Halorhodospira halochloris: one gene and its partner. Each later gene encodes a partner of the first gene's protein in a complex. Links are inferred from orthologs where the notes say so. Each region holds a gene or a part of one and is shown in the gene's direction. Other genes may lie near its edges.

Region 1 (3,477 bases):
CGGGCCCGCGGCGGTGAACTGTACGTGTTTGCCGATGACAGCACCTCGCTGAAATCTTCTGGCGGTTTCAACGTTGTTTCTGTACCTGCCTCCGTTGAAGCCATTTCACCGATTATCCATACCATTCCACTACAGTTGCTTGCTTATCATGTTGCTGTTTTGCGTGGTACCGATGTAGATAAACCGCGCAATCTTGCTAAATCAGTCACAGTGGAGTGATAAGTCAGGATTAGGACACCAAAACGAAGATAGTCGATCGGTGCCTGATATTCGTCAACCAAACTTGCCAAGGTAGGTAAAAAAATGGATCTGGATGATCTGCTCAGTGACCTTAATGATGATCAGCTGCGTGCTGTTTGTGTTGATGCTGGGAGAACCCTCGTGCTTGCCGGTGCAGGTAGCGGCAAGACAAGGGTGCTAACCAGGAGGGCAGCGTACCTGGTTGCGGCCCAGGGGGCCTCGCCCTTCTCGATTCTAGCTGTAACCTTCACCAACAAGGCGGCTGGTGAGATGCGGGGGCGCATAGGCAGCCTGCTTGGCATAGCCACAGCTGGCATGTGGGTTGGAACGTTTCATGGTATTGCCCACCGCCTGTTGCGCCAGCACGCCGATCGAGCAGATCTTCCGGAAGGGTTCCAGATTCTTGATTCTGATGATCAACTGCGCATGGTAAAGCGCATATTGCGTAGCCGTGGCAATGACGAATCGAACTATCCGCCGCGCCAGGTACGCAACTTTATTAGCAGTCGCAAAGATGAGGGGCTACGGGCGCGTGATATAGAGTCCGGGAATGGCGATATAGCGGATGAAATGCTCGCTATTTATGCCGACTATGAGCAGGCATGCCAGCGTGCAGGGATGGTTGACTTTGGGGAGCTACTGCTGCGCGCCTACGAGTTGCTAAGATTCGACCAGGAACTGCTAGAACACTACCGGAGACGCTTTCAACATATTCTTGTCGATGAGTTGCAGGACACCAATAGTCTGCAATATCGCTGGCTGAAGCTAATTGCCGGGCCAAACTCAGAGGTCTTTGCTGTTGGTGATGATGACCAGTCTATATATGGTTGGCGCGGAGCGCGCGTTGAGAATATTGAGCGTTACTGCCGGGAGATGGGCGATGTGGCAGTTGTGCGCTTGGAGCAGAACTACAGGTCGACCGCAACTATTCTATCGGCAGCAAATGACTTAATAGCCTGTAATGCAAGCAGGCTTGGCAAGAACCTTTGGACCCAGGGCGCTAGTGGTGAACCGATAACACTTTATTCAGCCTTCAATGAGGTCGATGAAGCACGCTGGGTAGTTGAGCGGATACGCGCGCAGATTCAAGAAGGGGACTATCATGCTGGTGATTTTGCCATTCTATATCGCTCCAACGCCCAATCAAGGGCATTTGAGGAGGCGTTAGTAGCTCAACGCATACCTTATCGAGTCTATGGCGGGTTGCGCTTCTTTGAACGCGCCGAGATAAAGGATGCCCTGGCTTACCTGCGTCTTACTATCAATCGCCATGACGACAGCAGCTTCGAGCGGGCGGTTGCTACCCCGCCACGCGGTATTGGTGCTAAGACTATGGAAATTGTGCGCAGCTACGCCCGCGAGAGCGCACAGAGTTTGTGGTCGGCAACGCGCGATTTGATTGTTACTCAAAGCATCTCGGGCAGGGCGCGCAATGCACTAATTAGTTTCATAAATCTGCTGGATGAACTGGAAGACCGGGTCAAGGAACAACCACTGCATCACCAGGTTGAGCATGCTATATCCTCAACAGGACTGCGCAATCACCACAGCAGAGATGAAAGCCGGCTGGAGAATCTTGATGAGTTGGTGACAGCCGCTCGCAGCTTTGTTCAACAAAGCGATGAGAATATCGAAACAGATCAGCACCCACTGATTAGTTTTTTGACCCATGCAGCACTGGAGGCGGGAGAAGCACAAGCGGACGATTGGCAGCGCTCTGTCCAACTGATGACCTTGCATGCTGCTAAAGGACTGGAGTTTCCGGTCGTCTTTTTAGCCGGCATGGAAGAGGGGCTGTTCCCGCATTATCTTTCTAGAGAAGACTCAGCTCGGCTCGAGGAAGAGCGGCGTCTGTGTTATGTGGGCATGACAAGGGCGCGGCAAAGGCTTTTATTAACCCATGCCCAGCGCCGCCGCTTGCATGGGCGGGATCAGATGACGAGTCCGTCAAGATTCTTGTCCGAGATACCGGATCGTTATATCGAATTAATCCGGCCGCATATGCGGGTTAGCCGAAATGATGGACTGCGTGATAGTGGTGATACACGTCAGGCTAGCGTTTCACCCGTTTCACCAAAATTTAGCGATGAGCCACCAGAGGGGTTTAGTATAGGGAGTAGAGTTCGCCACTCGAAGTTTGGCGAGGGAGTGATAATGTCCAGCGAAGGGCGAGGCGATAACGCTCGCCTGCAGGTTAGATTTGATGGGGGGGACACGAAGTGGCTGGTTGCTGGGTTCGCCAAGCTCGAGGTTATGAACTAAGCAAGTTAGAATGCCTAAACTTAAGAGGGGTGCACACGTCCCACTCTCCAGCCTCTCACCTAGTTGTCGTAGGCGCTGTGACTCCTACAAGTGAGGCTTGCCTAATCCACTCGCACCAGGGCTACGTCAAGACCAGGGCTCAGAGATCAAGCAGTATTTCACGTTCACGTGATGAAGGCTCAAAGCCGCGGTCCTCGTAAAAAGTGAAGATAGCTTCTACTACCTCGCGCGGCTCATCAATTACCTGGAACAGTTCCATATCCTCTTGATCTATGGCCCCCTCGGCTACCAAGTTCTCTTTAAACCAGTCGATCAGCTTTTCCCAAAACGGCCGGTGCACGAGTATTATAGGTATCTTCGGAGTTTTACCGGTCTGGACCAAGGTCAAAATCTCGGCTAATTCGTCGAGTGTGCCGAATCCCCCCGGGAGGACAACATAGGCCGATGCATACTTAACGAACATCACCTTGCGCGAGAAAAAGTGACGGAAATCAAGAGCAATATCCTGGTACGGGTTGGCTACCTGTTCCCGTGGCAGTTCAATATTTAGCCCTATGCTTGGCGATTTGCCAGCTTGAGCTCCCTTGTTAGCGGCCTCCATAATCCCTGGGCCACCACCACTGACGACTGAGAAGCCTGCATCCGATAGTTGCCGTGCAACATCCTCAGCGAGTTTGTAGTAGGGACTGCTCGGGGGCACACGGGCTGACCCGAAAACGCTTACCGAGGGTTTAATAGATGACAGCCTCTCAAAACCTTCGACAAACTCAGCAATGATCTGGAAGATCTTCCAGGACTCGCGGATCAGCGTTCCGTTGGTAGAAGATCTATCTTGGTGATCGAATTTTTTGATATCCATAAAGAGACTCATGTTCTTTTTGTCTGTCCAGTTCCTATGATAACCAATATTTCATGGGTGTTGTTATCATCCAACGAAGATGGGGGGAGCTAAGCGGCTCTGGGGGTGTCTTAGGG
Region 2 (4,005 bases), 2.2 Mb from region 1 along the record:
CGATGCAGCCTGAGAGATCGAAGTAGGGTTGGAGGTGCTTTGTGATTGGACTTTGTTCATGGCCCCAATCAGTGGTGCTGGCCCGGCAGCATAGCCAATTCTCCAGCCGGTCATGGCATACGCCTTGGAGACACCGTTGACTACGACGGCGCGGTCAGCTAGCGAGGGGCAGGCATTGACTATGTTGCTGAATGGTTCCTCGCGCCAGATGATGTGCTCATAGATATCATCGCTGGCTACCACCACCTGCGGGTAGCGCTCTAAGACGCTGCCTAGCTCGGCTAGCTCGGCCTTGGTATAAGCTGTCCCGGTGGGGTTAGAAGGGCTGTTGAGGATGACTAGGCGGGTCTTGTCAGTAATGGCCTCTTCAAGTTGCTGAGGTGAGATCTTGAAGCGACTCTCTGCCCCGGCCTTGACGAGTTTTGGCTTGGCGCCGAAGAGCAGGGCTATATCCGGGTACGAGACCCAGTAGGGAGCCGGAATTACTACCTCATCACCGTCGTTAAGTAGCGCGGCCATCAGGTTAAACAGTGATTGCTTGGCGCCGCATGAGACGAGGATCTGTTTCGCTGAGTAGGATAACTGGTTATCGCGATGTAGCTTATCGATAATCGATTGCTTTAACTCAGCCGTGCCATCTACCGCGGTGTAACGGGTTTGACCGTTGCGGGCGGCGTCTATAGCTGCCTCGACAATGTGCTGTGGTGTATCAAAGTCGGGCTCACCGGCCCCAAGACCGATGACATCCTCACCAGCTGCGCGCAATTCCGCGGCACGGGCGGTAACGGCTAAGGTTGGCGATGGCTTGATACGGTTGACACGGTCGGCGAGTTTAAACTCCATGGAATCCCCCAATTAGACTTAAAAACCTGGACGCTATGATACTAACTTTTCGGCATGTATTGCTATGAAGAGCTATAATCGCACTATGACCGAACGTTTTCAGATTAAATCACGCTATCAGCCAGCGGGTGATCAACCCCAAGCAATAGAAGGCCTGGTTGACGGGCTGGAGAGCGGTCTGGCCGATCAGACTCTGCTCGGAGTCACTGGCTCTGGGAAGACCTTTACCATCGCCAACGTAATTGAGCAGCTGCAGCGCCCGGCATTGATCCTCGCCCCTAACAAGACTCTGGCAGCGCAGCTTTACGGCGAGATGCGCGAGTTTTTGCCGCACAACCGGGTTGAGTACTTCGTCTCCTACTACGACTACTATCAGCCCGAGGCCTATGTGCCATCCTCGGATACCTTTATCGAGAAGGATGCCTCGGTTAACGAGCACATCGAGCAGATGCGCCTATCAGCGACCAAGGCCGTGCTCGAACACCGCGACACGGTGATCGTTGCCTCTGTCTCCTCCATCTATGGCTTGGGCGACCCTCAGGCTTATATGTCAATGCTGCTGCACTTGGTGCGCGGAGAGGTTATAGATCAGCGCGATATTTTGCGACGCTTAGCGGAGCTACAGTATACCCGCAATGACGTCGAGTTAAGTCGGGGCACTTATCGGGTCCGCGGTGAGACTATCGATGTATTTCCTGCTGAGTCGCAAGAAGAGGCGGTGCGCATCCAGCTCTTTGATGATGAGATTGAAGAGTTGGCTTGGTTCGATCCGCTGACCGGAGAAGTGCACAGGAGCGTACCCAGGGTAACCATCTATCCGAAGACCCACTACGTTACCCCGGCCGAGCAGATCAAAAAGGCGGTCGAGCAGATTGGCGAGGAGTTGCGCGAGCGACTCGCTGAACTGCGCTCTGCTGACAAGTTAGTCGAGGCGCAACGGCTTGAGGAGCGGACCCGCTTTGATATGGAGATGATGCTCGAGCTTGGTTACTGTAACGGTATCGAGAACTACTCGCGCTATCTTTCTGGGCGTGCCCCAGGGGAGCCACCACCGACACTGCTCGATTACGTGCCGTCTCATGCAGTGGTCTTCATCGATGAATCTCACGTTACGGTGCCCCAAATTGGCGGGATGTATAAGGGTGATCGTTCGCGCAAACAGACCTTGGTGGAATACGGCTTTCGGCTGCCCTCGGCGTTGGATAATAGGCCGTTAAAATTCGATGAGTTCCGCCGTCTCTCCCCTCAGACGGTATATGTCTCAGCAACTCCGGGGCCCTTTGAGGATGAACACTCTGGTCAGGTGGTGGAGCAGGTGGTGCGCCCTACCGGTCTGGTCGATCCAGAGGTCGAAGTGCGGCCGGCCGGCTCGCAGATTGATGACCTCTATGCCGAGATCCGCAAGCGCGTGGAGTTGGCGCAACGGGTACTGGTTACTACCTTGACCAAGCGCATGGCTGAGGATCTAACCGACTATTTACAGGAAAACGGCGTGCGCGTGCGCTATCTCCACTCAGATGTAGACACGGTAGAGAGGACAGAGATCATCCGTGATCTGCGCCTGGGCCATTTCGACGTTTTGGTGGGGATTAACCTGTTGCGGGAGGGGTTGGATATCCCCGAGGTCTCCTTAGTGGCAATACTCGACGCTGATAAGGAGGGGTTTCTGCGCTCAACTCGTTCGCTGATCCAGACTATTGGCCGGGCCGCTCGCAATGTTGAAGGTCGTGCCATTCTCTATGCCGATAAGATAACCGATTCTATGCGCCGGGCGATTGATGAGACCGAGCGGCGTCGGGCCAAGCAGATTGCGCATAACCGCGAGCACGGCATCACCCCGCAGTCTATATGTAAGGATGTGCCGGATATCATGGAGCGAGGCGGGGTTCCAGCCCCAGGTGATGCACGTAAGTATGCTCAGGTAGCTGATGCAGCTGCTGAGTACAACGCTATGACTCCGGCGCAGGGGGTTAAAAAGATTCGTGAGTTAGAGAAGCTTATGCAACAGCATGCCCGTAATCTGGAGTTCGAACAGGCAGCCAAGATGCGCGATGAAATTAAACGGGTTGAGCAGTATGTGTTGGGCGGCGAAGTGGAAAACCTAGCCTAACAGTATTTCTTAAGGTGCCAAGATAACGGTTTGTGAGAGCTTTATTTAATTGGCGAAGAGCTGCTGGCTCTTCGGTGTGAGCATGGACTACGTTACGACATCCCGAGTCGGGGTCCCCTGGCTGATCATACGGGCTAGGGGATAGTTTTCTCATCTTTGCGGGCGGCGGTTTCTCATAAGATTCTCGATGTCTAGCATCTTGTCGCCGTGACGCGTCCTGATCAGGACATCGCGGTCGTAGTGGTAGTAGTGAGCCATGAAGTAAGCTGATCGTAAGGCGCCGATCTCGTTATCGGAGCGGCTGATATGCTGGACGCGGCCCTCGGTATCGAAGAATATGACCTCCCAACCAGTGTCTCGTTCTTCAATGATCAGTCGGTAGTTATGCCGCGGCGGTGCTGATTTCTTTTTGTCAGGCACGTTGTCCTCCATTGTCTAAATCAGTTCCAAAGACTTCCATCGGCTAGATTTAATCTGTACCCTGTGAGTACGGTTTATTTGCAGGTTCAACCTAATGCTGCGCATCAATCGCGAAACAGACTACGGCGTGCTCATACTTAGCGCTATGGCCCGTGTGCCTGAGCAAAGGGCTAGCTCTGCGCAGTTGGCGTACGCTCACGGTTTACCGCAGCCTATAGTTAGTAAAGTAATGAAGCAACTGGTTCATGCTGGGCTGCTTTGCTCCTTTCGGGGAACGAAGGGTGGCTATGGCCTGTCGCGAACACCCGATCAGGTAAATATCTTGGAAGTCATTGAGGCCCTTGAGGGGCCTATTGCCATAACGGATTGCGTCGAGAATGGTACTCAAAGTTGTGCTCATGCCTACGATTGTAACGCGGGAGCCGCGTGGTCGCGAATCAGTGATGTTGTGCGCACAGCCTTGCAGGGGGTGACGCTGGAGCAGATGGGCGCGCCTCAGGAGCAGTCAGTAACCTTTCACAATCAGCGCTCAGATAGCGTGGGCACGGGGGCCAATTATGGCGTCGCAGAAGAATGACTACATTGAGCAGTTTTCACAGCGTGGCTATGCAGCAGGATTCTATACCGATATA

Evidence for each region.
Region 2: the proteins of uvrD (region 1) and uvrB are in contact, whole or in part, in a crystal structure (PDB 7EGT), measured with the Thermus thermophilus proteins. The link is inferred for Halorhodospira halochloris from one-to-one orthologs. Residues at the interface, in WP_096412145.1 of Thermus thermophilus: His654, Arg656, Phe657, Gln666, Asp668, Glu669, Lys680, Arg681, Leu682, Ser683, Lys685, Tyr686, Ala687; in WP_096411307.1 of Thermus thermophilus: Glu23, Leu25, Arg26, Asp27, Gly28, Glu29, Arg30, Phe31, Arg55, Glu326, Asp327, Phe328, Glu379, Ser382, Gln383, His398, Gly400, Arg401.

The regions. Positions count from the first base shown.
Region 1 is NZ_AP017372.2:2,810,855-2,814,331, reverse strand. What follows is about bases 1-2,902. They hold uvrD (DNA helicase II), read left to right. Parts: upstream 1-303; coding sequence 304-2,502; downstream 2,503-2,902. Other genes in these bases: HH1059_RS12860 (LOG family protein), read right to left, coding at 2,642-2,902; glmS (glutamine--fructose-6-phosphate transaminase (isomerizing)), read left to right, coding at 1-219. Also shown: more of HH1059_RS12860, read right to left, coding at 2,903-3,361. UniProt on the Escherichia coli protein: A helicase with DNA-dependent ATPase activity. Unwinds DNA duplexes with 3'-5' polarity. Translocates on single-stranded DNA with 3'-5' polarity. Initiates unwinding more efficiently from a nicked substrate than double-stranded DNA.
Region 2 is NZ_AP017372.2:595,887-599,891, forward strand. Bases 467-3,440 are described here. They hold uvrB (excinuclease ABC subunit UvrB), read left to right. Parts: upstream 467-928; coding sequence 929-2,953; downstream 2,954-3,440. Other genes in these bases: HH1059_RS02900 (pyridoxal phosphate-dependent aminotransferase), read right to left, coding at 467-843; HH1059_RS02910 (hypothetical protein), read right to left, coding at 3,104-3,373. In the rest of the region: more of HH1059_RS02900, read right to left, coding at 1-466; HH1059_RS02915 (SUF system Fe-S cluster assembly regulator), read left to right, coding at 3,468-3,950; Fe-S cluster assembly protein SufB, read left to right, coding at 3,931-4,005. UniProt on the Escherichia coli protein: The UvrABC repair system catalyzes the recognition and processing of DNA lesions. A damage recognition complex composed of 2 UvrA and 2 UvrB subunits scans DNA for abnormalities.